DNA from 2 places in the Alteromonas sp. ABH4_454 genome. Region 1 is predicted to be linked to the other one. Evidence: predicted binding sites of a transcription regulator. Region 1 holds the regulator's gene; the other holds the start of a gene.
The links. Region 1 encodes FNR, which switches genes on or off when oxygen is low (the NO sensors DNR and NnrR bind a similar motif). Its sites were predicted from a motif close to TTGATCTAGATCAA; they were not measured.
Positions count from the first base shown of each region.

Region 2: a site for FNR is predicted at 10,915-10,928, ahead of ACYX4W_RS01205 (GbsR/MarR family transcriptional regulator). Genes of this name have one in related genera too.

Region 1 is NZ_CM149972.1:3,088,098-3,103,886, reverse strand. Features, by position in the region: gene ttcA (tRNA 2-thiocytidine(32) synthetase TtcA) at 1-253, opposite strand, end outside; gene uspE (universal stress protein UspE) at 489-1,412, opposite strand; gene fnr (fumarate/nitrate reduction transcriptional regulator Fnr) at 1,705-2,445, opposite strand; gene ACYX4W_RS13510 (sulfite exporter TauE/SafE family protein) at 2,491-3,150, opposite strand; gene ccoS (cbb3-type cytochrome oxidase assembly protein CcoS) at 3,137-3,367, opposite strand; gene ACYX4W_RS13500 (heavy metal translocating P-type ATPase) at 3,369-5,819, opposite strand; gene ACYX4W_RS13495 (FixH family protein) at 5,819-6,298, opposite strand; gene ccoP (cytochrome-c oxidase, cbb3-type subunit III) at 6,529-7,482, opposite strand; gene ACYX4W_RS13485 (cbb3-type cytochrome oxidase subunit 3) at 7,499-7,660, opposite strand; gene ccoO (cytochrome-c oxidase, cbb3-type subunit II) at 7,662-8,267, opposite strand; gene ccoN (cytochrome-c oxidase, cbb3-type subunit I) at 8,283-9,716, opposite strand; gene ACYX4W_RS13470 (hypothetical protein) at 9,946-10,425, shown strand; gene bfr (bacterioferritin) at 10,583-11,050, opposite strand; gene bfr (bacterioferritin) at 11,050-11,526, opposite strand; gene ACYX4W_RS13455 (cation:proton antiporter domain-containing protein) at 11,661-13,232, opposite strand; gene ACYX4W_RS13450 (FMN-binding glutamate synthase family protein) at 13,564-15,195, shown strand; gene ACYX4W_RS13445 (c-type cytochrome) at 15,274-15,750, opposite strand.
Region 2 is NZ_CM149972.1:271,681-287,469, reverse strand. Features, by position in the region: gene prlC (oligopeptidase A) at 1-1,288, shown strand, start outside; gene ACYX4W_RS01255 (DNA-3-methyladenine glycosylase I) at 1,295-1,996, shown strand; gene ubiE (bifunctional demethylmenaquinone methyltransferase/2-methoxy-6-polyprenyl-1,4-benzoquinol methylase UbiE) at 2,184-2,981, shown strand; gene ACYX4W_RS01245 (ubiquinone biosynthesis accessory factor UbiJ) at 2,981-3,616, shown strand; gene ubiB (ubiquinone biosynthesis regulatory protein kinase UbiB) at 3,640-5,268, shown strand; gene cspE (transcription antiterminator/RNA stability regulator CspE) at 5,562-5,756, shown strand; gene ACYX4W_RS01230 (hypothetical protein) at 6,124-6,768, shown strand; gene ACYX4W_RS01225 (Lrp/AsnC family transcriptional regulator) at 6,834-7,316, shown strand; gene ACYX4W_RS01220 (hypothetical protein) at 7,359-7,523, opposite strand; gene ACYX4W_RS01215 (cytochrome d ubiquinol oxidase subunit II) at 7,914-8,921, opposite strand; gene ACYX4W_RS01210 (cytochrome ubiquinol oxidase subunit I) at 8,933-10,306, opposite strand; gene ACYX4W_RS01205 (GbsR/MarR family transcriptional regulator) at 10,318-10,875, opposite strand; gene ACYX4W_RS01200 (ATP-binding protein) at 11,099-13,825, shown strand; gene ACYX4W_RS01195 (substrate-binding periplasmic protein) at 13,985-15,010, opposite strand; gene ACYX4W_RS01190 (M28 family metallopeptidase) at 15,291-15,789, opposite strand, start outside.

The DNA.
Region 1 (15,789 bases):
TTACCGCAATAATATCAAAATGAATAGGCGCAATCTTCTTTAAAAACAATAAAATATCAAGCATGGTATAGCTGTCTTTACCTCCCGATAAACACACCATAACCTTGTCGTTGTTTTCAATCATACCGAAATCGCCAATGGCCTTACCCACGTTGCGACGAAGTCGTTTCTGAAGTTTGTTGAAGTTGTACTTTTGCTTACTTTGCGCGGCGTTTAACGTCGGCGCATCAGCACTGCTTGTGCCTAAACTCATAATTAACTAGCTTGGTTTGTGATAAAGGCGCCATTATACATTAAAGCGCCTTTTCGAGACTATGGCTGTGTTGTTAAATTTATCGAGAAGCGTTAAGTATTGATTTAAGCGTGTATGATCAACTTTCAGCATTAACTGCTAAATGCGCAGTTTTTTTTCATGAAAAACGCCCATCGCCGATTCGCCATTTGTCGCCACCAAGTGACTTGGTATTTAAACGAAATTAAGTCGTTAACTACACGGTTATCGGTGATTCAAACCCATCTGGCTTAATCGCAAGTACGTCACAATTTAGTTCATCAATAACGTGCTCGGCAGTATTGCCAATAAGCGCCGCCGAAATACCAACCCGTCCCACGGTGCCTATTACAACTAACTCGGCATCGAGTGTTTTAGCCACTTGCGGGATAACTTTTTCAGGCAAGCCTTCTTTCACCACACATTTATTTTCTGGAATACCATATTTCAGCGCGTGACTACGCATTTCTTTCATATGATGATTTTTTACCGCATCGTGATACGTATCAGGGTCAAACTCTGGCACTTCAATGGCAATGTTAAGTGGAGTTGTAGGGTAGCTATTCACTAAATTAACGTTACCTTTTAGCAAAGAGGCATAATCGTTAGCGATTATCGTAAGCTTGTCGTTTAGTGCAGCATGCTCATCATCTTCACTGCCTACGTTTACTGCAGCTATAATTTCACCGCCTTCTGGCCAGTCGTGTTCTTTAACGAGCAGTACAGGGCGTGGGCACTTGCGCATTAGATGCCAGTCTGTAGGGGTAAAGATTACTGAGGCAAGGTCGTCATGTTTTTTAGTGGCTTTTACCACCAAGTCGATTTGGTTATTAAGGGCGTAATAAATAATCGACTCATAAGCACGGTTGTTCCACTCAACCACAATATCGGTCTCTGAAAAGCCTTGTTCTTTTAGCTGGGCAGATAACCATTTGGCGTGCTCTTTTGTAACGGCATCGCGCATTGATTCACGTTCGTCGGGGCTAAGCATGGTTGTCATATCGTAAGACAAATCATATACCACCATCATAGCGGTAACCGTGGCGCCGGTTTTTGACGCAAGTTCATAGGCACGGCTTAGGGCAGGCTGGTTGTCGCGTTCCGCGTCCACCACGGCAAGAATTCGTTTACACTCAATCATAACGTCTCCTCAACTACAAAGCTTTGTATGGCTGTCGACATCGATATTGTTTCAAAACAGTTTATATAAACCATTTACATTAACTATAAACGACATTTGGAAAAACGTGAGTTGTTTTGGATCAAGGTGTAAATAATCTGTTGATATATAAAACAGGTAACATTGAATATTACGGGAGTTTTCACGCACGACGGATGGATGTCGTGTTAAACAGTGAGGGAATACAGTGAAATTTTAAAGGTTAAAACTAAAAAGCGCGCATGTAGCGCGCTCAAGATAACAGAAGAATAAATTAACCGTTACAGACTACACTAGGGCCATTTAACGCTTCTAACTTGGAATTTAACCGATCAAAATCCAAAATAGAGATCAATTTACCGTCTACTTTGATAATGTTTTCTTTCTGAAAACGGCTTAATAGACGACTAATGGTTTCTATCGTTAAGCCTAAGTAGTTGCCGATTTCGTTTCGGGTCATAGTTAGATGAAATTCTCTGTGCGAGAAGCCACGCTCTTCAAAGCGCTGAGATAGGTGCGATATAAAATATAGCAAACGCTCCTCAGCAGTACGCTTGTTTAAAAGCATGATCATGTCGTGATCTTGTTTGATTTCTGCGCTCATAAAGCTCATGATCTGATGGCGAAGCTTGGGAAATTGCACAGACATCTCATCTAGTGTGTCATAAGGCAACTCACACACCATGGCGGTTTCTAGCGCAGAAGTGTAGCTTTGATGTTTATTCTCCCGCAGGGCATCGAAACCAATAATATCACCAGGGAAGTGGAAGCCGGTGATTTGCTCTTCACCTTCTTGGTTGGTTACAAATGATTTGAAAGAGCCAGTTCTAACGGCGAAAAGCGAACGAAATTTATCGCCAGTTTGAATGAGCGTATCACCTTTGTGAAGCGGCTTTTTGCGCTCAATTATATCGTCAAGAGACTCGATTTCTGTTTTGTTCAGCGCCACCGGTAAACACAAGTGACTGAAGCTACAGTTTTGACAGTGAATAGAAAATTGGCTTCCTTTGCTCATAATACATGCTCTTTTGAAGATTACCCAATAATGATACACCCATTTTTAAACGATTGCGCCATGAATAAGATAAGCCGCATAAATGGCCATTATTACGGCAATTATTTGTCTAACGTTATTGTTTTGAAAACTGCTAACAATATACTGACTGCCTGCACTTGCTGCGAGTAGCGTTGGCAAAGTACCTAAACCGAAGAAAAACATGATGGCAGCGCCCTGCAATGCATTCCCCGCCGCTAAAGACCAAGTAAGTGTTGAATACACTAATCCACAAGGCAACCAGCCCCAAATAAACCCATAAGGAATAGCACTAAAAGGGGTTTTGAAAGGTAAAAAACGCTTAGATAACGGCTGCAGTTTAGAAAATAAACCTTTGCCTGCGTTTTCTAACACCGTTAACCCTGTCCACCATTTGCCTAAATAACAGGCCAACAACAGCAACATAATACCGCTGAGTAAAGACAGGGCATAATTGGCCAGAGGAATATAGTCTGCTGCAATTTTGCCAAGTGCGCCGGTCAGTGCGCCAGCAATGGTGTAGCTAGCTATGCGCCCCATGTTATAGGCTAGGGCGTAAGGTACTGCTGAAGCACCTTTTGGTGACACCATTCTTAGCGCTGCCACTATACCGCCGCACATGCCCACGCAGTGAACACCGCCCGCTAAGCCGATAAGAAAAGCTGAGAAGTAATTAATCCCCTCCATGCTGCCCTTGGTTTTTCTCTACTTTAGTATTCTGAAGTTGCTTGCGTTGTTCAGCGAGCTTTTTTTCTTCGGGCGGAAGATCATCGTCAAACAGTATGCTGTAACCTTGACGGTCTAAATCTTCAAACTGATTAGTTTTAACCGCCCAGAAGAATATTACGATAGCGACGGCTACTATAATGATGGCGATTGGAATTAAAACGTAAATAATGCTCATACTATTTGCCCAGAAGTCGCGTAGAGTTTGTCACTACTATGATACTGCTTAATGACATGCCAACAACCGCCATCCACGGCGAAAGTAGGCCAGATACGGCGAAAGGTAAGATCAAAACGTTGTAACCTACCGACCAACCAATATTTTGTCTTATTTTTTGCTTCACTTGATGCGCAGTTCGGATGAGTTCTGGCACAGAAAGCAGCTGATCGCCAAGCAAAATCACGTCGGCTGCAGTTTTCGCAACATCTGTAGCATTACCTACCGCTATCGCTACATCAGCACTTGCAAGAACAGGGGCGTCATTAATACCATCGCCCATCATCATAACCTTTGAGCCAGATTGCTGCATAGCTTGAACCGCTTCATATTTATGCTCTGGGGTAAGGCCCCCTTTAGCGGTAGAAATTGGTAAAGGTTTGGTGAGGGAATCAACGTTTTGCTGTGTATCGCCGCTTAGTACAGCGAGGGTATGACTTTTTGCCAATATATCGAGGGTTTCTTGGGTATCGTCACGCAGTGAGTCACGAACTTCAAAAGCAGCCATAATACGGCCTTTGACAGTAAGAAATACGTTAGCCGAGGGATAGCGCTCGATAAACGATTGCTGTGATTCGTGAACACTGAACGCTGCTGAGCCCATGGAGAAAAGCGTGTCATTAATTTCACCGCTAATTCCGCCACCTGGCGTGACCGTGAAATTTGTCACTTTGTGTACGGTGTTGCCGCTTGACGTTTTATCACCGCTAAAGTCCTTATTACCGCTAAAGGCTTTTTTGTCGCTAAAGGCTTTAGCAATAGGGTGTTCAGAGCGAGATTCTAGGGCGCGGGCGATTGATAGCGCGCTTTGGCTGTCTACGCCGTCAGCATACCAGGCGTTTGATATAGTGAACTTACCTTGTGTCAGCGTACCGGTTTTGTCGAGTGCGATAGTGTCAATGCCAGTGATTTGCTCAAGAGCATCGGCACGCTTTAGCAAAATACCTTGTCTGTTTAATTTCGCCATAGCGCAAGTGAGCGCTGATGGCGTGGCTAACCCTAGGGCGCAAGGACAGGTTGCTACCAACACGGAAATGGTGATCCAAAACGCATCATCACTGCCGTTATAAGCCCAAAAGGTGTAAGTTAACGCTGAAATCAATAATACAGCGGTCACAAAGTATCTAGAGAAATTATCGGCTATCTGTGCAGCCTTGGGCTTGCTCGCCATCGCACTTGCTTGAAGCCTTACAATTTGATTTACCAGCGCATTTTTAAGTGTTTGCGTAACCGTAATGGTAAGGCTACCGTCCTGACATACGGTACCGCCATATACAGTGCTGTTATCTGACTTTCGTACTGGGTTAAATTCACCCGTTAGCATAGATTCGTCAACCGCAGCGTTACCCTCTGTAACCAGCCCATCAATGGGGATGGTTTCACCAGGCTTAACCAGCACTACATCGTGTACCTTTAGCTGCTTTGCTAGACATTCAGTAACGCTGCCATCTGGCATTAATTTAGTCGCTGACACAGGAACATACTGCATCATATTGGCAGAGATCTGTGCGGCGCGATGACGACTGCGATGTTCTAAGAATCGGCTGAGTAACAGCAGAAAAATAAACATACAAATGGATTCGAAATACACTTCGCCTTGCTCTAATACGGTAGAACGAATACCGGCAATATAGGTACCGAATATGGCAAGCGTAACAGGTACATCCATATTAACTGTTTTAGCGCTTAGCGCTTTAGCGGCTCCGACATAGAAGGTGCTACCAGAATACAGTACAACCGGGGTAGTGAGTGTAAGGGCGACCCAATAAAAATATTGGCGGGTCTCTAACTCAATGGCGCCAAACCAATCAAAATACAGCCCCGTCATCAGCATCATTACTTGCATGGTCATAATGCCTGCAAGGCCAAGCTTTTTCAGAAAGGTCTTTTGTTCGCGTTTATAACTGGCTTCGTGTTCATCGGGGTGAAATGGCGACCCAATATAACCAATGCGTTTTAGTGTAGAAAGAATTTGGCTAAGTTTAATTTGAAAAGGTGACCAAGTAACTAAAGCGCGACGCTCTTGAACATTTACAGCTACTTGCTTGATGCCTTCAACTTTCGATAATTGCTTTTCGATAAGCCAGCCACAGGCAGCGCATGTAATGCCTTCAAGGGTCAGTTGAATTTGCTTATCTTGCCCTTCTTCAAACACGAACTCTTCCTGAAGGGAAGGGTCGTCGTACACCTTGAGTTTATCTAAGGTTTCCAAAATCCCATCGTCAGACTTTTGCGCAGGTTCTGTTCTAAACTGGTAATAGTCTTCTAAACCATTATTAACAATAGCTTCTGCAACGGCTAAGCAGCCAGGGCAACACATATCCCGTTGTTGCCCCAATATGACAGTAGTGAACTTCCCATCGTCTGCGGCTGCCACAGGAAGCCCACAATGGTAACAATCGTGATTGGCCATTATGGATTGAACTTCATTTTTCCAGAATGGGGTAGATAGACGGTGTTTTGAATTTTCCAGCTATCATCAATAGGTGTTAGCGATATGCGCCATTTACCGTCTAGGTTTTCTTCAATAAAACCGCGATAAATACCGTTGGCATCTCGACTTAGTAAAACGCTGACATCACGCTCTTCAAGCGTTACGTGATAAAAGCTCAATTTAACAGCATTACCTTCTTGAGGAATGCCCGAGTGAAATTGCAGCGCTATGCTGCCATCTTCAATGGTTAAATCGGTAGTAATATTTAAACGGCGGGCGATTGCCTCTTTGTCTAGACGTGCATTAATTGCTTTACCTTCTTTGTAGTAATCGTCTACAACAAGGCTATCTTCAGTAGAAATAGCAAGGTTTAACAACACGCCACCCATGATCAGGGTAATAATAGGAACCGCAATTAAAAACCAGGGCCAGAATTCTTTATACCAGGGTCTATTCATCGAAATCTTTTCTCGTATTTACTTCACTAGCAAGGTCGCTAACAACATATCTATTATTACTCGTGAACAAATGTATTCGAACTGCATAATAACAATAAATATGGTGTAGGTAATTTGCATCGACAGCGCACTAAATTTTCACGTAATGGCACTGTCTATATGGCTGTATTTTCTCATAAAAAAAGCCCCGTAGTAACGAGGCTTTTTAAGATATTTAATGATTTAAATCATTAATCATTTGAAAGGCTGTAAACATACGCTGCAACAACGTGAATTTTGTCATCACCCAAGGTTTTCTTGAATGAAGGCATTACACCATTACGACCGTAAGTAAGCGTTTCTGTTACCGCTCTGTGGCTGCCGCCGTAAAGCCAGATGTTGTCGGTAAGGTTTGGTGCACCAAGTGCTTGGTTACCTTTACCGTCCATACCGTGACAAGCCGCACACGCTGCGAAACGTGCTTTACCTGCTTCTGCAAGCTGAGGGTCCACATCGCGACCGCTTAAACTAAGTACGTAGTTAACCACTTCTTCGATACCGTCTTCACCCATAGCATCTAGCCATGCTGGCATAGCTGCTTTACGACCAAGCGTAAGAGTTTCAACGATTTTCGCACCTGAACCACCGTACAACCAGTCGTTGTCCGTTAGGTTAGGGAAGCCGCCATTTTGACCACGTGCATCAGAACCGTGACACTGAGAGCAATTTTGTAGGAACAAACGCTGACCTACTTTATTTGCTTCTGGGTCTTTAGCCAGTTCTTCAACAGGAACTTTTGCATACGCTTCAAAGATCGGGTCGAACTTCTCGGCAGCAAAATCTAGTTCACGGTCATACTCTACTAGGTAGCCTTGCTCTTTTGCATCAATACGCGCCTGAGCTGACTCTTCTAGTGATTGAATATTTTGGTTGGAGCTCTTCCAACCCCAAATACCTTCGTACGCACCTAGGCCAGGATAAAGCGCTAGGTATATAAAGCCCCAAACGATGGTCATATAGAACATAATTGTCCACCAGCGAGGAAGTTGATTGTTTAACTCCTCAATACCATCAAATTCGTGACCCATTGACTCACCTTCAGCGACGCCAGTCTTGTTAGACAGGCACCAGCGAAGAAGGAAGTAGCAACCAATGATCAACCCTAGGGTTATCACTGAAATCCAAATTGTCCAAAACATACTCATGAGTTCGAGACTCCTGCTAATCTTCTTTTGATTTTTCTTTTTCTTCGTCTGCAAACGGTAAGTTTGCTGCTTCATCGAATTTCTTCTTGTTGCGGCCGCTAAACGCCCACCACACGACGCCGATGAAGCTTACAAAGACGATGACAGTAAAAATGCTGCCTACAATTCCCTGGTCCATATTATTTCAAGTGTGTGCCAAGAGACTGTAGATAAGCAATAAGGGCCTGCATTTCCGTTTTACCCTGTACTGCCGCTTTCGCACCCGCAATATCTTCGTCGGTATACGGAACACCAAATCCACGGAATACTTCCATTTTTTCAGCTGTTAACTCGCCATTAAGCGTGTTTTCCGCAAGCCAAGGGAAACCTGGCATGTTCGACTCTGGTACTACGTTACGAGGATTAAGCAGGTGAACTCGGTGCCATTCGTCGCTGTAACGACCACCAACACGTGCTAGGTCAGGACCAGTACGCTTAGAACCCCAAAGGAAAGGGTGCTCCCATACTGACTCACCGGCAACGCTGTAGTGACCATAACGCTCTGTTTCTGCGCGGAATGGACGAATCATCTGGCTGTGACACCCTACACAACCTTCACGGATGTAGATGTCACGACCTTCAAGTTCAAGCGCTGTATATGGACGTAGGCCTGTTACTGGTTCCATTACTTGCTGTTGAAACATCAACGGCGTAATTTGAACCATGGCACCGAAGCTGATAGCGATAAGGATTAATACCGTTAACAGACCGACGTTTTTTTCAATTAACTCATGTGCGTTTTTCATTATTCGTCTCCTTTACTACGCTGGCTGAGTCGCTGGATCTGCAGCGATACTGCCTTTAGGTGCACGAACGGTTTTCCATGTGTTGTATGCCATAACAAGCATACCTGCTACCACGAAACAACCACCAATGAAACGAACCACATAGAAAGGCTTAGACGCTTCTAATGACTCAACAAAGCTATAGGTTAACGTACCGTCAGCATTTACTGCACGCCACATTAGACCCTGTAGTACACCAGACATCCACATTGCTACGATGTATAGAACAACACCGATAGTTGCGAACCAGAAGTGTACGTTAACTAGCTTAGTGCTATACATAGCGCGCTGACCGAATAGCACTGGAATTAAGTGGTAAATTGAACCAATTGAAACCATTGCAACCCAACCTAGAGCACCAGAATGTACGTGACCAATGGTCCAGTCAGTGTAGTGAGAAAGTGCATTAACGGTCTTAATTGCCATCATTGGGCCTTCGAAGGTAGACATACCGTAGAAAGACAATGAAACAATAAGGAAACGCAATACTGGGTCGGTGCGAAGTTTATGCCACGCGCCAGATAGCGTCATAATACCGTTAATCATACCACCCCAAGATGGAACGAATAGGATAATAGACATCACCATACCTAGTGACTGAGTCCAGTCTGGTAGGGCAGTGTAGTGAAGGTGGTGAGGACCAGCCCAGATATACAGAGAGATAAGTGCCCAGAAGTGAACAATTGAAAGTCTGTATGAATAAACCGGGCGACCAGTTTGCTTAGGTACGAAGTAGTACATCATACCAAGGAAGCCCGCAGTTAGGAAAAAGCCTACCGCGTTATGGCCGTACCACCACTGCATCATAGCGTCGACTGCGCCTGCATACAGTGAATACGATTTAGTGAAAGATACCGGAATAGCCATGCTGTTACCAATATGAAGAATTGCAACAGTTAACATGAACGCGCCTAAGAACCAGTTTGCAACATAAATGTGCGAAACTTTACGGATTACTAGGGTTCCGAAGAAGTTAATGATATAAGCGACCCAAACCAGTGCCAAAAGGATATCAATTGGCCATTCTAGTTCAGCGTATTCTTTCGAGCTAGTTAAACCCATAGGCAGGGTGATAACAGCTAAAACGATTACGGCTTGCCAACCCCAAAAGGTAAATGCGGCAAGTTTGTCACTGAACAGTCTTACCTGGCAGGTACGCTGAACGATGTAGTACGACGTTGCAAATAGCGCACAGCCGCCGAAGGCAAAAATAACGGCATTAGTGTGCAACGGACGCAAACGTGAGAATGTTAGCCATGGTGTGTCAAAGTTAAGCATAGGTGCAAATAATTGCGCGGCAATAAATACCCCTAGGCCCATACCAATGATACCCCAGACTATGGTCATGATGGTAAATTGCCTAACTACTTTATAATTGTAGTCAGGTTGTGCTTGGCTTATTTCACTCATTTTAATGAATCTTCCACTTCAAATGAACTATGGTCTCCAACTGCCGGAATAGTACGGTCGAGACGTGTATCAGCTAAGGAATAACGCTTCACACCGAGCTCGGAAAGAGTAATAATTATTGTCTCCAAGCCAGTTGGTACGCGGATGATAAGGTTTTTAATTACAAAAAGATACCATAAACTACGTAAGCTTGATCTCCATCAATGAAGAAATACACAAAATTTAAGAAATGCTAAATAACGATAACAATAAACGATCAAAAATTTTACATTCACAACTTCCGCTAGTGGCTATTATTGTTGTAGCTGTGTGTGTATACCTTGCACATAAATTCCAGTCATCGGCGCTAAAAGACACGAGCGTTGTTAATGGAATAGGAAATAGCTGCAACTTTGTCAATGAAACTTGCGAATTCTTAATTGATGAAAAGCTTGCGATAGCATCCTTTTCAACCATGCCAGAACCCGAAGAATCGGTTACAGTTAAACTGATAATTCCCGAAGGGAAGAATATTGAGAGCGCGTGGATTGAAGGCGTAAATATGTATATGGGCAAAATTCCCGTGCTGTTAGATACTGACGGTGAAGGAAAGTGGTCAGGCTGGTTTATGTTGGGTAGTTGTAGTGAACCCGTGATGAAGTGGCAGTTGCGACTGAATGTAGAAGGTATGGACAGTCCCAGCTATTTATATTTTGTCACCCAACAGTAATTAAAAAATTGTCACTTATATAAACCGAAAGTCTGCAACCAAAGCTGTGAAGCTAATAGCGTGTTATAAGACATATGTAAAAAAGGCCGCCTAATTCGAAGATTAGGCGGCCTATTTATTAAATAGTAACTGAACGCCGAAGCGTTAGGCATATACCTTACATCTGCGACTGCAAATAGTTTTGAAGCCCTAGACGCTTGATAAGACCAAACTGCTGTTCTAACCAGTGTGCGTGATCCATCTCTGTATCGTCTAACAGCACAATAAGCATATCACGGGTCACATAGTCCTTTTCAGTTTCACAAAGCGCGATAACTTCACGCAACTTTGCGTCAACTTCATATTCCACACGCAAATCGCTCTCGAGCATTTCAGGTACGTCTTTACCTACTTTAAAGCCTGTACGCTTTGTCATGTCAGGCGTACCCTCTAGAAACAGCATGCGTTCAATTAGCTTAGTGGCGTGACCGCGTTCATCGTCAAATTCATGATCGATACGTTCATATAGCTTGTTCAACCCCCAATCAAGATACATCTGAGAGTGAATGAAATACTGATCCATGGCCGCTAACTCATAAGAGAGTAGTTCGTTTAAGCCATTGATTATTGCTTGGTTACCCTTCATTAGTCATCTCCCATTACTTGCGCTTGTAGGTAGTTTTCTATACCCATCGCATCAATTTGGTATTCTTGCGTTTCAATCCAATCCAGGTGCTCTTCTTCATATTCAAGAAGTTCTTCAAGGAGGTCACGAGAAACATAATCTTGTTTCTCTTCGCATAGCGCGATAGCTTCACGAAGTAGTGGAAGCTGTTCTTTTTGAAAACGCGCATCACATGACAGCATTTCAACGGTATCTTCACCGATATATAGCTTGCCTAATGCTTGGAGGTTAGGAAGGCCTTCAAGAAATAAAATGCGCTCGATGAGATCGTCCGCTTGTTTCATGTCTTTGATAGACTTCTTATAATTCTTTTCGTTAAGTTCAGAAAAACCCCAGTTTTTGAACATACGAGCGTGCAGAAAGTATTGATTTATCGAAGTAAGTTCACTTGTCAGTACTTCGTTCAATTTCGCAACGACTTGTTTATCACCTTGCATTGTGTAAACCCTATTAACGTATTTGCGTGAAGTTTAGTCTAAATGAGTGGGGTTGTCAAAAAAGTCTTTTTAAAACAGTTGTTTACAAACGATAACGTTTCTCAATTCATCCATTGTTCGCATTTAGAACAGCATTACCGTTGCGCGTGCGCGTAAGCAAGACTTTCTTCCGCGAAACCAAGCCCTGCTTCAGTAAAGAAGTTGAACACTTTATCAACGCCATTCTCTAAAAGATGAGAAACTTCATCTTCATAGCGGGCTATAGCGGCAACTTTGCCAGTGTAACCTGCGTTTTTGAGTTGTCGCGTAATGTTGATTGAGTCTTGTATAGAAGGTAACGCAAGAAGGACAAGCTCTACTTGCTTAATATCTAGATTATCCCATAAATCTACGTCTTCACCGTCGCCGCAAATTACATTAAAGCCTTCATCTGCCATTTCTTTTACTTTTACGCGATCGGCATCCATTCCCCACACGTTAACACCGGTTAATTTGGATAGTGCATTAAAAGCACCGCGTCCAACACGTCCCATGCCTAACACTAAGAATTCTGCATTATGAAGTGTCGGATAAATGTCTTCTTTCAAACGTTCTTCTTTCTCGAAACGTTTAATGGTGTGCTTATGCTTGTGATATCGAGAATGTGAATTACGATAAAGCACGCTGGTAATCACAAATGAGATGGAAACGGCCAAAGCAATAACCACTAGCCAGGTGTTTTCTAACAGCCCTAGGGAAACTGCCAGTGCACCGACAATAAGCCCAAACTCGCTGTAGTTTGAAAGCACTAAACTGCTTAAATACGCAGTTCGCCCCCGAAGGCGCAGGGAAGTAAATAAGCCAAAAAACAGTGCAGCTTTTAACGGTATAAACAGACAGAACACGAGCGAAAGTACAATCATACTAAGGTCTGGAAGGGCGGTGAGACCGATAGTAAGGAAGAAACCAATGAGGAAAAGATCTTTAAAGCTAAGTAGTGACTTAGCAAGTTCAGACGCTTTCTCGTGTTGCGCCAGCAAAATACCAAAGATAAGTGCGCCTAAATCGCCTTTAATGTTAACCAGCTCAAACAAGTGATAGCCACCTAAGGCGAGGATAAAGCCAGTAAGCGGAAGCAGTTCACCGTGGCCTGATTTATTAATCATTTTATTGATGATTGGCATTGCAGGGAACAACGCTAACAAAGCTAGCGCCCACACTGAAGGGAGCTTTCCAGTTGCTGCAACAAGAAAGATGACAGCGAAAACGTCCTGCATGACTAAAATGCCTATGGCTAGACGGCCGTGGCGGGTTTTACTTTCGCCACTTTCTTCTAAGACTTTAACAACACATACGGTACTACTGAAGCTAAGTGCAAATGCGATAAGCGCTGCGCTTTTCCAAGTAAGACCGTCAACGAAATTGGCGGCAACTGCGCCAATCACATAAACGCAACAAGTTATTACACCTACCCATATTAGCGTATGGGAAATGCTACCTGCCCAAACTTCACGACGGCTCAAGTCACGGATATTAAGTTTCAAGCCGATAGTAAATAGCATAATAGTAATACCCAAATTGGCTATTTGGGTTAAATCTTCAGTGAGTGTATAACCTGCAAAGTTTAATAGAAAACCTGCTACCAAATAGCCGACAAGAGGAGGAATGCCAATTAGTTTTACCGATAAGCCACATATAAATGCGAAAAGAAGAAATGCATACTCCATGAATTACCTTTCGAAATGTTGAACGTCAAATCCGTTACCTTTAACAGGTCATTTTATCTATAACCTACTATTTAAAAATAATGGGTAAACTCACTAATTTAATGCTTGTAGATTAGCATGTAATGACTTGTTTTCGCAGCTATAAAAGTATCGTATAGCATAGATATCGTTACGCATAACCTATAACATTGGAGAACTGGCTGTAAAAATTTAAAAGTTAAAACAGTTGCTTACCTTTAAAGTGAATCTAGTTTTTGGTTTGCAGTGTATTGAACAGGGTTATAGGCATATTATCTAGCTTGAATATGGCCGAATTAAAGAAGGACTCTTAATGCGTTTAACTATTTTAACCATACTCACCTTACTGGTCGCCTTTAATGTGGTAATCGGCTTGCTATGGGCACCGGTGTGGTGGTTTTTACTTTTATCTGTCACGTTATTGATTTTTGGTCTTTACGACGCCTTCCAAACACAACATGCCATTTTGAAAAACTTCCCACTCATAGGCAGAGTACGGTGGACAGTAGAAGGTTTAAGACCTTACATCCAGCAATACATCATAGAGACAGATACCGGCGGTACGCCTATTTCCCGCATGTTTCGCTCTATTGTCTATCAACGAGCAAAAAATAGTAGAGAAACGGTACCTTTCGGCACTCAACTAGATACTTATAAAGATGGTTATGAATGGATTGGTCACTCTCTATCTGCTAGAGAAGTAGAGGATATGGATGAAGACCCTCGCGTTTTGGTAGGAGGCCCCCATTGTAAGAAACCATATCGCGCTAGTGTGCTCAATATCAGCGCCATGAGCTTTGGTAGTTTATCGAAAAATGCTATTTTGGCGCTCAATAAAGGTGCTGCGAAAGGTAAGTTCTACCATAACACGGGCGAGGGCGGGTTGACCCCGTATCATCTTGAAAACGGGGGCGATATTGTTTGGCAAATCGGTACGGGCTACTTTGGCTGCCGAACTAAGGACGGCGGTTTCGACCCTGATTTATTCAAAGAAAAAGCCAATCTTGAAAACGTAAAAATGATAGAAATAAAGCTGAGCCAAGGCGCTAAGCCTGGGCATGGCGGTATTCTTCCTGCATATAAAAATACCCCAGAAATAGCCGAGATCAGAGGCGTTGAGCCTGGTACGCAAGTCGATTCTCCACCTAGACACAAAGCTTTCTCGACGCCGTTAGAAATGGTTGATTTTATTAGCCAGCTTAGAGAATTAAGTGGGTACAAACCGGTGGGAATCAAACTCGCCCTTGGGAGGAAAAGCGAGTTCATCGCTATGTGCAAGGCCATGGTAGAAAAGGGTGTTACACCGGACTTTATTACGGTTGATGGCGGCGAAGGCGGTACGGGTGCTGCACCCCTTGAATATACCAATTCTATTGGCTTTCCACTTCGTGAAGCACTCGCTTTTGTAGACGATTGTCTTACAGGTTTTGGTCTACGTGACAAAATTAAAATTATTGCTTCAGGCAAGATCATTACCGCCTTTCAGTTAGCCAAAAATTTGAGCTTGGGAGCAGATATCTGTAACAGCGCTAGGGGGATGATGCTGGCACTGGGTTGTGTACAATCTTTATCCTGCAATACAAATAAATGCCCCACCGGTGTGGCTACTCAGGACCCTAAGTTAGCAAAAGGTTTAAACGTTGAAGATAAGTATGAACGCGTGTACCGTTTTCATAAAAAGACTATTCATGCGTTAATGGATATCTTATCGTCAACCGGCCATATTAAAACCAGTGAACTAAATCGTACCCATATATTCAGACGGGTCGATCAATGCAATGTTGCACGTTATGACGAAATTTTTCCGCTGGTTAAAACGGGAAGCTTTCTCACTGACGATATACCCGATAGGTTTAAGCTTCATTTGAAAGAAGCAAACGCTCAAAGCTTTATGCCCTGTAGTTTATTGGCAGAAATAGAGAAAGAAACGAAAGCAGTATCTTAAAAAAGCTAAGCCATGACTCCTAATCAAATACCGATTGTGGAGTCACGCTTAACGATTTTTAATGCCTAAAACTGCGAGTTAATCTTTAGATTGCTCGCTTGGAATACGCAGTTGATAGAGTCGGTAATCACTAGTCCTGTAGGGGGTTACTTTATATTTAGGCTGAAGATACGCCACTAAATCTATTAGTTCAGAAACGGTTAGCTCGTCGTTTACAACTCGCATTAATGACACACCGTCTTCGCTGGTGAAACTGGCAGGCTGTCGAGGAGTAAGTTTGTGTGATGGGTTAATAATACTTGTCACCAACTCTGCATAAGTTTTAATTCTTCCACTGCTGCCTCCCAACGGAATAGGCTTCGCGACTAGGTATTGCGCATTGTCGGACTCTTTTTCTCCTGCAATTCTGTGACAGTCTTGGCACTGATACTTTTTAAATACCAAATAGCCTTTTTCCATATTGCCTTCGGGCAAGCTAAAGCCGCGAGGTGACTGCGCGCCCTGGTCACAGGCGAAAAGGAGAAGCGTTGTTATAACAACTATTGCCGTTTTCATACTCATTTCCCTCTTTCTTTTACGGTAAAGATACGTAAT
Region 2 (15,789 bases), 1.7 Mb from region 1:
TGGTAAGTGGGATAACACCGACATTATTAAAGAGACCTTAACGCTGCGCACAGAGCTGGCTGAATTGTTAGGGTTCGCTAGCTATGCGGAGCGTTCACTGGCTACCAAGATGGCAGACTCTACCGATCAGGTAATAGGTTTCTTACGCGACTTGGCGGCTAAGTCTAAACCTCAGGCGGAAAAAGAGCTTGAAGAAGTAAGAACGTACGCCAAAGACAAACATGGTGTTACCGAATTAGCAGCATGGGATTTACCGTATTACAGCGAAAAGTTGAAGCAAGAAAAGTACACCATTTCTGATGAAATGCTGCGCCCTTATTTCCCTGAAGACAAAGTGCTATCAGGTCTTTTTGAAGTAGTGCATCGCTTATATGGCTTGAAAATCATTGAGCAGCCTGGCATCGATACTTGGCATAAAGATGTACGTTATTTCACTATAACCGACGATGCTGACGCATTGCGTGGCAGCTTTTACTTAGATCTGTACGCCCGTGCTAAAAAACGTGGCGGGGCATGGATGGATGAATGCCGAGTACGACGTGAAATGATAGACGGCGAGCTACAGCTACCAGTGGCGTACCTGACCTGTAACTTCAATGCCCCTGTTGGCGATAAGCCTGCGCTGTTTACTCACGATGAAGTCGTCACCCTTTTCCATGAGTTTGGTCATGGAATCCATCACATGCTTACAAAAATGAGTGTGGCTGGCGTATCTGGCATTAACGGTGTGCCTTGGGATGCTGTTGAACTACCAAGTCAGTTCTTAGAGAACTGGTGTTGGGAAGAAGACGCTTTAAACTTTATTTCTGGTCATTATGAGACCGGAGAGCCGCTTCCAGCTGATTTGCTCGACCGCATGCTTGCGGCTCGTGATTATCAATCTGCTATGCAGATGGTTCGTCAACTTGAATTCAGTCTATTTGATTTCTTACTTCACAGTGAAAAGGGCAGTGAAGTAGACGTGCAGGGCACCTTGGACAAAGTGCGCGAAGAAGTTGCCGTAGTTATTCCGCCATCGTTTAATCGCTTCCAAAATGGTTTTGGACACATTTTTGCAGGTGGATATGCAGCGGGCTATTACAGCTATAAGTGGGCTGAAGTCCTTTCTGCAGATGCCTACAGTAAATTTGAAGAAGATGGCATCTTCAACCGTGATACGGGCAAAGCGTTCTTAGAAAACATTCTAGAAATGGGCGGTAGCAAGCCTCCTATGGATTTGTTTGTTGCCTTTAGAGGGCGCGAGCCGAAGGTTGACGCTTTGCTTCGTCATAGCGGTATAAAGGGCTAGGCATACATGAAAGAGTCGAAGTTAGAGTCTTTCCAATCTATCTACCGCCGTGCGTGCGAGCGCAAAGGCGGTGAAAGGGGGCTTGAGGCAATGCTTCAAGCCCCGCTTTCTAAAGCGCAAATTGAAGCCATTAGTGATGATCGCTTTTTAGCGGCTATGACTAAGCAAGTTTTTAAATCTGGCTTTGTATGGCGAGTCATCGAACAAAAATGGCCAGATTTTGAAACCGTATTTTTCGGTTTCAACGTGGATAAAGTGTTGCTGATGCCAGATGAAATGCTAGAACAAAAAGCGTCGGATAAGCGCATTGTTCGCAACTATAAAAAAGTGATGACTGTGCGAGATAACGCCATGATGATTAAAGACGTGGCTATGGAGCACGGTAGCTTTGGCAAGTTTGTCGCCAGCTTTGATAAAGACAACATCACCGAACTATGGACGTTTTTGAAAAAGCGCGGCGCGCGATTAGGTGGCAATACGGGCCCGTACATGCTCCGCGCATTGGGTATTGATACGTTCTTGTTCTCTCGTGACGTTGAAGATTATTTGCGCAAAAACGACATTATAGATGGCGGATTAACATCGAAAAAGTCGCTGTCAGCAGCAAATTCAGCATTTGCACATTGGCATAAAGAAAGCGGTCGCTCGCTACAAGAAGTCAGCGCTATTGTAGCTTTTAGCTGGGGCACGAATAATCTTACAGCGTAATACGGATTAGGACTATTTAGGGCTTCTTTGCGTATATTAAAAGCAGGCGTGCATCTCGCAGGCTAATGCAGAAGCAAAGCTAGCAACTTGGCTTTCAATATGAGGCAGACAGGCATAAAGCTTTTGCTTCAGCACACAATCCTATACACTTCGGCATTAATAACAATATTCAAATTACAGGACTGTCATGAGCGACAATCAAACTCCCGCTACGCAAGCAGACTCTGCAATCGACAATGCTAACGAGCATACGACACACTTCGGTTTTAAGCAGGTAGATAAAGGGCAGAAAGCCTCTTTGGTTGCTAATGTTTTTGACTCTGTTGCTGCGAAGTACGACGTAATGAACGACTTTATGTCAATGGGAGTACATCGTTTATGGAAGCGATTTACCATTGACTGCAGCGGTGTGCGCGCGGGTAATAAAGTACTGGATATTGCGGGTGGTACTGGCGATTTAACAGCTAAGTTTTCGCGTTTGGTGGGCCCTACAGGCCGCGTCACGTTAGCTGATATTAACTTGTCTATGCTTAAGGTGGGGCGTGATAAATTGCGCGATCGCGGTTTGGTTAGCAATATTGATTATGTACAAGCCGACGCAGAAGCGCTGCCGTTTCCTGACAACCATTTCGATGTGGTGACCATGGCATTTGGTCTTCGAAACGTGACGGAAAAGCAAAATGCACTGAATTCTATTTTTCGTGTGTTAAAACCCGGTGGTCGCTTACTGGTTTTAGAGTTTTCTAAGCCTACGTCAGAGCAGCTAAGTAAGCTTTACGACATGTATTCTTTTCACATCTTGCCGAAAATGGGGCAGCTGGTGGCGAATGATGCAGAAAGCTACCAATATCTTGCTGAAAGTATTCGCATGCACCCTGATCAAGAAACATTAAAAGGCATGTTTGAACAGGCTGGCTTTGAACAATGTGATTACCAGAATCTAACCGGCGGTATTGTGGCTCTGCATAGAGGCTACAAGTTTTAATGCCTACTTCAGCGCTTGTTACCGCTACGGTTGAATCGGCTCTAAACAAACTGCTGTCTTTAGATGAAGACAGCGAGAAAAGATTAAAAGTCCTTAACGGCGCGAGACTTACCGCGTTTATTTCGCCGCTGCCTTACGGTATCACCTTGTCTTTTTCTGACCGAGTGGACGTACTCAGCGAGCAAGGCTCGTTTGAAGACGCCGTCGCGTCCCTTGGGCCGAAAGACTGTTGTATTAAAACGTCGCTACAGACCTTGCCTGAGTTAAAAGAAACTAGCCAGCTGACCCGCCTTATTCAACAAAAAGCACTCTTTTTAGAAGGGGAGCTGAACGTTGCCCAGCAAGTCAGCGCTTTGTTTCAGCAGCTCGACATCGACGTTGAAGAGTTGATTGCTCAAAAGACCAATGACGTTATCGCTCATCAAACCATTAAAACGGTAAAAACAGTGCATGAGAAATCGATGACGGCTCTAGCGTCTATGGCGAAGGTCTTTGGCAATGCCGTGGTAGAAGAAAAACAGCTGGCTGCACATAAGCTTGCGGTAATGCACTTTAGTGATGAAGTGAATGCGCTTCGCGACAGGGCAGAAAGTGCCGATGCGCGACTGCGCCGGTTAGAAGAAAAACTTAAGTAAAATTGAGAGAAACAGGCTCATAAATGCGTATTGTTAGGTTATACCGAATTAACAAGGTATTGTTGGAACACGGCTTAGATGAACTTATTCCAGCAAAATGGTTACCCTGGTACGCGCGAATTATGCGCCATGCCATTTTTTGGGTGCGCAATAAGCATAAAGGGAAATCTCCTGGCGAGCGCATTACTCTTGCATTGCAAAATCTTGGTCCAGTCTTTATCAAGTTTGGTCAAATGCTTTCTACACGCCGCGACCTGCTTCCCCCAGCTATTGCTAATGAGCTGGCCCGCTTACAAGACAAGGTACCACCTTTCTCGTCAGACGTAGCGCAAGACATCATCAGGCGGGCACTAGGGCTATCTGATCTGAACGAGTTGTTTAGCGAATTTGAAACCGCGCCACTCGCGTCGGCCTCTATTGCGCAAGTTCACGCAGCAAAGTTAAAGCACAATAACGAAGATGTTGTAGTAAAGGTATTAAGGCCGGATATTCGCGATACCATAGTGGCGGATATGGAGCTTTTATTTAGCCTAGCAAATGTCCTACAGCGTTGGTTGCCAGACGGCAAGCGTTTACGCCCTGTAGAAGTGGTAGTGGAATACCGCAAAACCATTGTAGATGAGCTTGATCTGCTCCGTGAGTCAGCTAACGGTATCCAGCTAGGACGTAATTTTGAGGGCTCAGACGCCTTATACGTACCTAAGATTTACAGCGACTACTGTCGCAGTAATGTATTGGTTATGGAGCGTATTTACGGCTTACCTATTTCCAATATCGATGCTTTGTTAACCCAAAACACCAACATGAAAAAGTTAGCAGAGCGCGGGGTTGAAGTTTTCTTTACCCAAGTATTCCGGGATAGCTTTTTCCATGCTGATATGCATCCGGGCAACATTTTTGTATCTACGGAACATCCTGAAAACCCCAAATACATCGCCATCGATTTTGGCATTGTTGGTACGCTTAATCGCGAAGATAAGCGCTATTTGGCCGAAAACTTTATCGCCTTTTTCAACCGCGACTATCGCAAAGTGGCGCAACTTCACGCCGACTCAGGTTGGGTGCCGCAAGATACCAACATTGATGAGTTCGAAATGGCCATTCGCACAGTATGCGAACCGATATTTCAAAAGCCTTTGGCAGAAATATCCTTTGGTAACGTACTGCTACAGCTATTTAACACGGCACGACGTTTCAATATGGTGGTACAGCCGCAATTGGTGTTACTGCAAAAAACCTTGCTGTATATCGAAGGTTTAGGTCGTCAGCTTTACCCCCAGCTCGATTTATGGAAAACCGCCAAGCCGTTCCTCGAAAACTGGATGAAGGAACAAATTGGTTTTACGGCTATGATGGGGAAAGTAAAAGACAACTTGCCTTTCTGGTCTGAAAAACTCCCTGAAATGCCAGACCTGCTTTACGACAGTTTACAGCAAATGAAGCGCTTGCCATTGCAACAGCAGAGGGCACATTTGGCACTGATTCAAGAGCAGAAGAAAACAACTCAGACCACTCACTTAAGCCTAGTAGGTGCAACCTTTGTACTGATGTCAGCAATATTGCCAATTTATGACTTATCTTGGTATTTCCCTGCAAGTACGGGAGTAATCGGCGCAATTTGTTGGTATTTAGCGTGGCGAAAAGGGCTGTGATTTTTGTTACGCTGCGGTGAAATATTTATGAAATCCGTAGTTAATTAATTAATTTGTATAGTAATCGTCCCGAAGAGTGTTATAGTGGATACGGCTCTAAGCCAAAGTCTTTAAATAGACGCGATTTTGTATTATTTGCTATATGTTAAACCACTCGAGTTACCCGGTAATTTGTTGTAAGTTGTTTGTCCATTCGTAAGTAAGACCCAATACTCCGCCAATTTAAAGACTCTAAAGAACTTTGTTACACGCGCTTATGCGCAATTTAATACGATATTTGAGGTCTATACGACATGTCTAAAGTTACAGGCACAGTTAAGTGGTTCAACGCTGATAAAGGTTACGGTTTCCTAACTCAAGATAACGGCGGCAAGGACGTTTTCGTTCATTTCCGTGCGATCATCTCTGACGGTTACAAAACGCTTCCAGAAGGTCAGCGAGTAGAATTTGAAGTTGAAGAAGGTCAAAAAGGTCTTCAAGACTGCTAACGTGCAAGCTATCTAAGAATTCAAAAACGGCGGTCATTTGACCGCCGTTTTTCTTTCTATTGTCTGCATTTCCCACGCTCACGCTAAATGCTTGACTAGGGTTTTAGTGCATAACATTTTTAGTCTATAACGCTTTTGGTATAACTCACTTTTAACGAATAGCGCTTTTCTTCAATTGCCAGTCTTCAGCGTAACTATCGTTACCGTTTCTTGTTTACACCGCACCAGATCACATAAGCACTCGTTCACCCCAATAATTTTGATGCTCGCAGTATATTCCTAATATCAGTACGCCACAGTATTGCGTAGTCATGGTGTTTAATGCTTTACTCGATATAACGATGAACACGCTTTCAGGGAGTGCTTTATGCGCATCACATCAATTATTCGGACCACACTGGCTGCTTTACTACTTCTTCTTTGTTCAAACTCTACTTATGCTGCCCAAGCAGATGGACTAGTCGTTGGCGAGAATGTTTTGGCAACAGTGCTCAGTACCGAAATTCGAGCAGTAGACGTAATGCCCAGTGAAGAAAAGCGTCAAAGCATGAAGGACCAGGCGAAAGATTCCTACGCCGAAGTGCTCGAATATGTCACACGTGTAAACGCGTCTAACAAGATTTTCGAACTAGTGTTAGAGGATTACGCTAAGGAAAGAGGTATTGCTCTTGATCAAGCGCTAGTAAATAAGTTTATCGATAAGTTTAAGAGTCAGGTATCTAGCGAAACTTCATCTAAACCTATCGAAGAAATAGCGGTTAAGCAGGTAATGCAATTCCAAGCTGAAAAAACCATGTTCGAAGAGTTTGGTGGTCGTGTTGTTTTTCGACAGTCTAACCCGCAAATGCCTATCGATGGTTACAACAAACTCCTCTCTCGCTATCGTGATGCGGGTAAGCTTGACATAGTGGATGAAGACCTACGCGAAGCGTTTTGGGATTTATTTAAACCTCCCTATCAGTATGAAATTGCCACTGAAAACGTCGATTTTTCAAAGCCTTGGTGGCTTTAATTAAAGTATGAGTAACAAAACAAATATACAACTGAAAGTGTTGGGGAGAAGGGCTAGGTTTTGCTATGGCTAATGAAAAAATGAGCGTTATAGACGCAATAGATAAAGCCATTTTGGCCATGCTTCAGAATAATGCTGATACGCCTGTTGCAGAAATCGCCGAGCAAGTCGGGCTAACGGTCACTCCCTGCTGGCGACGCATTCAAAAGCTAGAAGAGAAGGGCATAATTTCTAAACGAGTGGCGCTGTTGCAAGCAAAGCAGCTAGGCCTTGCAATGACGGTTTTCGTTCAAGTGAAAGCAGGAAGGCACGATGGAAAATGGCTAGCAAGTTTCGCCAAGCACGCCGCGTCATTTGATGAAGTTGTTGAATGTTATCGTATGTCAGGGGAGTACGATTACTTGCTGAAAGTCCTCGTCACCGATATGGATTGCTTCGACCACTTTTATAAACGATTGGTTAACGGTATAGAGTTTTCAGACGTTACCTCTAGCTTTGCCATGGAACAGATTAAGTACACAACCTCAGTCCCTTTAAACCACATTTAATACGCCAAAAAAATGGGGCCGGTTTGACGGGCCCCATATAAATTAATGATTTTGGTCTTCAACGTGCTGGTCGGCAAATATCTTGGATTTCTTTTTAATTTTACATCCTAAGATACGCTGCGCATTTTTACGGCCGATGTAATGAGCGACTGTATAGGGGTGCGCGCGTTTGAAGAACCGTGAGAACGAATGGAATACATTTTCCATAGTATTGGCTCCTTCTAGTAAAAATTGCCCCAAATAAAATATAGTAATATTACAGTTTGATGTCAACAAAATAATTGTCATTAAACAATTTATATATCTCGTTCACATAATAAGGATAGACTCAGTAGAACTGAGCATCCTCTATTCATTGGTATACATTGTTCGAGGGAAAGGATCATATTTTGATCGCAGGTTTTCAGATCGAGTTTCCGAGCAGGTTATAGTCGTCGCCGAAAACGCCACAGGCCAGAAAGTAGTTGGAAACAGAATAAACTCACAACGTATAAGCGCCAATTATAGCGCTGAATAGAAAGTGAACACCACTGACTATCAGTGATGTTCACTATTGTTTTGAGTAATTAGGATCTGCTGGGATCCCAATAATAAATACTAGTAGTAAGAAAGCTTCTCTGATTTACCGGAGAAAATCTTATACACCATGGCCGTATAAGCCAGAATGATTGGCACAACAATAACTACACCGACTAGCAAGAAGCGCAGGGAGTTAGCGTCACTGAGCGCATCCATCACCGTCATCTGCCCAGGTATAATAAACGGGTAGTAACTAATGCCAAATGCGGTAAAGCAAAGTAAAAATACAAGCAAGGCTATAAAGAACGGAAGCCATTCGCCTTTACCTTGAGCGTCAGGCAGCTTTTTAAGCAATACCCCACACAATGCTAAAAGCGCAAAACATGCTACGGGTATAGCAAAAAGCACATAGCCCCAAGGTGCAGACAGCCATAAGTCTCGCACATCATCGTGTAGGGTTAAATTAGCGATACTTACTGCAGTAATTCCCACAGCCAGTACAACCAACCCTCGGCGTGCCCAATAATATGCTTTTTCTTGAAGCTCTCCTTCGCCTTTGAGTATTAACCAGCATGAGCCAATAAATGCATAGGCCGCTGTTACTCCAAATGCCGCAAGTAGAGCAAAGCCTTGAGCCCAAATATCAGTGCGAAGCCCTGTCACGTAAATACCTAACATGTATCCTTGCGCGAGCGTAGTTAAAAGCGAACCGTATTTAAATACTAAATCCCACTTACGCTTTTTTACTTGCACAACTTTAGCGCGAAAATCAAATGCGACACCGCGCAAAATAAGCCCTAACAACATGAAAGTTGCAGGTAAGTACAGAGTTTGCAGAAACTCGCTATGTGCTTCAGGAAAAGCGATAAGCAGTAAGCCTACGGCAAGCACAAGCCAGGTTTCATTGGCATCCCAGTAAGGCCCAATAGAGGCTATCATATCGTCGCGAAAAGCCTCTTTTCTTGGCGGTATTAATACGCCAACACCTAAGTCATAGCCGTCTAAAATAGCGTACAGTAATACAGATAAACCAAGTAAGCCGACGTAGATGTTTCCAAGCATTTCTGCTGATACATTTTCAAACATGTTTGCTCTCCTTATACCGTGCTTGGGTCAGGTTCAGAGGGTTGCATCTTAGCCTTCGCTACTTCGCGCTCTTCCGTCGTTATTTCCTCGATTTCCACTGCTTTTCGGCACATCAACATAAGCGTTCCCATGTATGCGATTAAAAGCACTGTGTAAATGACAAGGTAAAGCGTGAATGACAGAGCAATATTGGCCGGTGGCAATTGGGTAACAGCATCAGCGGTTCTCAATACACCACTCACTAAATAAGGCTGGCGGCCTATTTCTGTAACGTACCAGCCTGCTAACGTTGCTATCCAACCGCTAAATGCCATACCTGCAAACGTGCGTTTAAGCCAAACGGGGAAGTCTTTCTTGCGAATAAGGTAAAGACTACCAAGCCATGAAACGGCCAGCATTAGCATGCCCATACCCACCATGACTCTGAAGCCGAAAAAAACAGGGGCAACAGGCGGATGTTCTCCCTCAAACTCATTAAGCCCTTTTATCTCTCCTTTGAGCTCATGGGTCAGAATTAAACTTGCACCGTAGGGAATAGGAATTTCAAAATGATTCTCTTTGTTTTCTTCGTCAGGAATTGCAAAAAGCAATAAAGGAGCGCCTTCTGTGGTTTCCCAAAGCCCTTCCATCGCCGCTACTTTCTGCGGCTGATGTTCAAGGGTATTTAAACCATGCATGTCGCCAGCAAAAATTTGCAGCGGAATTAACACTGCCGCCGTATAGGTGGCAGTTTTAAGCGCGAGCTTAGGCGCAAGCTTGTCGTCGCCTTTAAGCATGCGGTATGCCGAAAGCCCCGCTATTAAGAAACTAGCTGTCAATCCGGACGCTAACATCATATGAGCAAAGCGATAAGGGAAAGATGGGTTGAAAATGATTTCTGTCCAGTTTGTGGCATACACCACACCATCGACTACTTCAAAGCCTTGTGGGGTTTGCATCCAGCTATTAAGCGCTAGTATCCAGAATGCAGAGGTTGTGGTGCCAAGGGCAACAATAAGGGTAGACGCTGTATGCAGCCAGTTAGGCACACGGCGTATACCAAATAGCATGATGCCTAAAAACGTGGCTTCTAAGAAAAAAGCGGTCAGTACCTCGTAACCTAAGAGCGGACCGGCCACGTTACCCACTTTTTCCATGAATCCAGGCCAGTTAGTGCCGAACTGAAATGACATGGTGACGCCGCTGACAACACCTAATGCAAAACTTAGAGCAAAAACACGTACCCAAAAACGATACATGCGCATCCACACAGGGTGACCTGAAATGTTAGAACGCAGTTTAAAATAGAATAGAAACCAGCCCATCGCCATGGTGATGGTTGGAAATAAAATATGGAAACTAATATTTAACGCAAATTGTAATCGAGACAGCAAGAATGCATCCACAGAGAGCCCCCTTAGTTAACGCTGTTTTTCCCCGGAAGCAGCTTGTCCTTAAGCTCAAGCATACGGCCCACGCCAGAACCTAACTTCATCAACGTGTTTAGCTTTTCAGGTCCAAGATTTTGAAGCTCTTCAGACCATGCCGTAATTGATTCGAGTAAATCATGAATTTCGTTCAGTTTATGTTGGGCGTTTGCCTCCTTTTCATTAGCAGGTGCGTCAAGAAGCAAATCCCGAAGCAGGCTCATGGTTGGGTCTATTTCGCGCTTTCTGCGCTCTTCAAATACTCTGTTTGCTAATGTCCAGATATCGCCAGCGGGAATAAAGAACTCTTTTCTTTCGCCGGGAACGTGATGTTGTTTTACTAGGCGCCATGATTGAAGCTCTTTTAAACCCATACTGGTATTGCCTCTGGAGATATTGAGCGCATCGGCAACCTCTTGTGCCGAAATGGGCTCTTCGTTTAATACAATAAGCGCAAGAATTTGCCCTACTGTTCTATTAAAACCCCAGCGACTTCCCATTTCGCCAAAGTGCATGACTGCAGATGTAATTAAAGGCGTCATTTTCATTCTTATTTTCCAGAAGTTTCAGAAATTACTGAAAGTTTATTGCGTCAGATCAAAAAAAGCAACAATAAAAAGCTTTGTAAGCTAAATTTTATTGATAATTTAATAAAAGTTAATTAGGAAAGTTTCAACGATATTGCATGCTTTGGTTGCAATAAGTTGTTATCGTGGTTGTGTAATTAAAACCCTCATGAAAGTTAGCTTTCAAAATTTCTCGGCCAAGGCAATGCAACACGTTACAGATAAAAAGATAAAGACGCTTCAGAACTGCGAAGATGAAGCTATTCACCTAATCGAAAGTGTTCAAAGCTTTGGTTACGTTATAGCGGTAGACCCTGAAACTAAAAAAATTCAGGTGTTCAGTGAAAACATCAATGAACTATTTAAAGTCAGTATCACTGCGGGTGAAACCCTTATTACTGAACTCATCGATACCCCTTCTGATGATGCCCCCACTTTTCAAAGTATTTATCAAAGCGTAAAAGGCGGAGACACGCGCCGAGCGTATCAATGGAAATTTGCCGACAACGCGCTTCATTTAGACAACTGGGAAAAAGAGGGTAGCGGTGTCGCGTTCGATTCAAACGGTTTACTTGTTATTGAATTAGAGCCTACCCCGCAGCTTAGCTATGAAGCTGCCCAACAATGGGTACCGATGGACGTAGATATTCGCACATTGCTTCCTGATGTGGATGGGTGCGAGTCTATCGGTGATGTTGCAGACGCCATTGCGGGCGTATTTAAGCGCTACATAGGGTTTGATTCGGTGATGGTTTATCAGTTCGATAAAACCTATAGCGGAGAAGTAATTGGCGAAGCAAAATTACCAGCTTCACGCTCTTTCAAAGGTTTGAAATTTCCGGCATCTGATATTCCTAGCCAAGCCCGAGCTCTGTACTTAAAAAATCGCGTACGTTGCGTATTTGACGTAGAACAAAACCCTATTGCTTTAAAGCCAACAGTGCAAGAAGCAGAGCGACCGCCACTGGATTTATCCATGTCTATGGTTCGTTCAGTGTCGCCGGTTCATATTACTTATCTTAAAAACATGGGTATACGTTCATCGTTTTCAGTGTCCCTTGTGTTTGAAGGTAAACTTTGGGGGTTACTTGCTTGTCACAATAACGAGCCTAAATATATCGACCAAAAAAAGCGTTTGGTATGCGAATCCCTCGGTCATCTCTATGCGTGGCAGCTACACACTAAAGCCTTGCATGAAAAGAAAGAACAGTTTCAAATTCGCCAACGTAAGCTAAACACTATTATTCATCAGCTTACTGGCTTTGCTAACCCGCTTGAGGCGATAACCCAAAAAGAAAAAGGCCTTTTGGATGTTGCCAATGCATGTGGTATGGCGGTTATTACCCCTGTAGATAAATATTTAGTAGGTAAAACGCCCTCTGAACAAACATTAACTCGCCTTCTCGACAAATTCGTCATTCCAAATTCTGAAGAGTCAATTGCTATTAGCAAGCTGGCGGAAGAAGTGTCGGAGCAATGTGACCTCAATGGCATTCGCGGCATGTATATATCCTGTGTATCTGCCAAGCTTGGTTACTACACGGTTTGGTTTAGAGAGCAAAAAGACAAAACCATACGATGGGCGGGCCGCGAAGCCGCAAACAAAGATATTGGTAAGGTACTAACGCCTCGTAATTCCTTTGATATGTACTTACAAAGTGTTGCTGATGAGTCGATTGAGTGGAGTGAGGATGATCAGCTTATAATAGAAGGTTTTGATCATCTATTTATACCTTACGCGCTAAGCCTGAAAGCTTCGCTCGATAAGCAAATTAGTAAATTAGAAGAGTTAGATAAAGCTAAAGATCAGTTTTTAGCGAGTATTTCCCATGAACTTCGTTCACCCCTTAATTCAATTGTAGGTTGGACCGATTTAGCCCTGATGGATGTGACGAATGTCGATAGAATGTCCGACGCATTAGGCGTTATCAAACGCGCTGCGTCTACACAGGCCGCCTTAATAAATGACATTTTAGATTTGTCGCGCATTATCTCCGGCACCATGAAGCTCAGCACGCATTCACTTAATATTGCTTCATCTATTTCTGAGGTGGCTAAATCATTTGAAGCGGGCTTTGCCAGTAAAAATATTCAACTTTCAATCAATTGCGAAGACGAACATACCCAAATTCTGGGTGATAATTTGCGTATTAAGCAGGTGATAAACAATCTGCTCAGTAACGCTCTTAAATTTACAGCAAAAGGCGGAACCGTGCATGTGCGGGGCCGAAGAGAACACTCTAACTATTTGTTCCGTGTAAAAGACAACGGTAAAGGAATGACCCAAGATCAGATAGCCCGGGTTTTTGAGCGCTTTTACCAAGGTAAAGATTCTCATAACAAACTCGGCTTGGGGCTGGGTTTATCCATTGTAAAGAGCTTAGTTGAAATGCACGGCGGGGAAATTCGCGCCGAAAGTGATGGACCAAATTCCGGGACTACTTTCTTTGTATCTTTGCCTATTGCTCCTCTTAGCTTGCACGATGACATTATCGAAACCAAGAATAGCGAAATCAGTGATTTAACCGAGTCTTTGCGTTTAAGCGGTTTACGAATCTTGGTAGCAGAAGACGAGCAAGACGCCCGTGACTTTATAAAGTTATTTTTAGAGTCTAACGGTGCCCGCGTCAACGTAGTTAAAAACGGGCTGCTCGCATGGAAAGAGCTAAACGATATGCCCGAAGCTTTCGATCTATTACTGTCGGATATTGGCATGCCGGAAATGGATGGGTTAGGTCTAGTGTTAAAAATAAGAGCCAGCGAAATCCCCGAGATTGCGAAGCTCAACGCTGTGGCACTTACTGCATACGCCTATACATCAGACCGCGTTAAAGCCCTTAAAGCCGGCTTCAATAATTACGTATCTAAACCCGTTGACGGAGAAGAGTTGCTGACTATTTTGGAAATGTATATGCCAGAAACGTCACTCTAATAGCTGAAAACCGCGCCTGTAAGTCTAGTCAGCCTTCAGCGCGCGGATAAGTGCATACTGCGTGGCATTGTATTGACTACAACCTGAATACAGAGTCTTAAATCAGGCTCCGTTGATGCCCAACAGCGAGTTAGCATCTGTTAGGCTTTCAAAATTTATCTACCAGCGGCGAAGCAGTAGCTGGTAGGTGGTTTTATCTAGTAGTGAATCGCGAGGTAATGCATTTTCTTTAGAGGGAAGCGCAGCGCGAGCATCTTCTAACGATGCATACCCTTCACCGTTAATATAAAACACGCTATTTTCAGAAGTCGGTTTCCCGTCAAGGGAATAGGCCGTATTGAGTAAGTCAGAGGCGGTAGTTATGCTGCTATGCCCAATATAGTCGGCTACGCCATCTCCATTCACATCTTTCGTTAGCCATGCTAATGCAAGAGGCTGATTAAGTTCACCGCTATCTTGTAACGCCGATAGGGCTTGGTTAAATTTCGCAATAATGCTTTCAGCACTGGTAACATTTTTACTAATAGCTATTTGAAACCCTGTTTTTATTAGAGGTTTTGCTGAGAAGTGCAGAGTCTCTTCGTTATCGTTGGCAAGCAGTATATTTAGTTCTTGTGCGAGAAGCTGAGTGGTAATTAAGTAAGGTGCTCTATCATCGGCAAGTTGTCGAAAGGCATCAAAAGTTGTGGGATTACGCGACCACTTTACATTTTTAAGTAGTCTGAATGAGGGGGTATTGGCAAAGCGATTTTCTATGGCAACGCGATTGCCTTTTAAGTGAGGGAAAAGTTTTACGTCTTCTACCTCTGCCTCCTTACTCACCGCGTAAAGGTAAACAGGTAAGTAGATATCGGAGAGTATATAGTTGCCGCTATTTTCGCCTAAATTCATATAGGCGAATTCGCCGTCTAGTTTCCCTGTCAGAACAGAGCTGCCTAAAAAAGCTTGTCGCATAACCTGAAGTTGAATATTTAAATCGGCTTTCTGAAATATTTTTTCAAGCAAAGCATTAATTCGAGCAGGCTCACCATCATCGCTTATATAAGTTTCAAAGGTAGCGGCCCCCAAAGTCGTTGTGGCGGCTTGCAAAGGCGAAATGTTGACTAAACAAAGGGCTAGGCTTATACCTAACAGGGAAAGGCGTCGAGCGAAAAAAGAGAGCGAAAATGCGCTGAATCTTACCAAAAGTGAACTCCGAACTGCCGTCATGCATTTATTACACTGTAATGTAGTTAGTGACTTAATTCCAATAAACCCGTATCGGTTTAAATTAACAAAATGTAAGCGGCATCAATTAATCGTGTGTCATGCTAACGTCTAGGCAGGCTTTTGTTGAGAAAAGTCATTCGTGACGATAAGCCAGTTTCCATTACCCACTTAACGCCACGAATTTGATTGGGTGCGTAATTGAGGGCGTAATTGAATGCGTGTAAGTACGCGTAATATAAACTCTCAATTTAAACGTTTATTCGCCGAAGCTTCCCGCAGGACCTGGATAAACCACAACGCTTTCAACACCGTCTTTGTTCACGCTGGCAACGCCAAAAAAGTAGTTGTCGATAACAACGTTCTCAAGCATGGCTTCGGTCACATTGCCCACAAATTTACTGTATTCCCATTGCGGTGCATCAGTATGACGCCAATATACTTTGTACCCTTTAAGCTGAGGGTTCTCTTCAGCGTCTAGTGCATCCCACTTCAAAAAGGTTGAGGGCTGAACGGCGCCGGCAATTTCTACGTTTGCAGGTGGGTTAGGCGCCCACGCCATTGCTGCAAGAGAAACAGCGTTTAAACCGGTAAGCTTAGCGGCGTAGTCAAAGTTAACGCCATCTAAGGTATCACCATAGGCAATACCGTCTTCTACGCGAAGGTCTTGGTGCTGGCGGGTGTAGTTTTCGTTAGTTTCCATAATACGAATACCCGGGTAGCCCAAGTCGTTAAATGGGCGATGGTGGCCACCACGA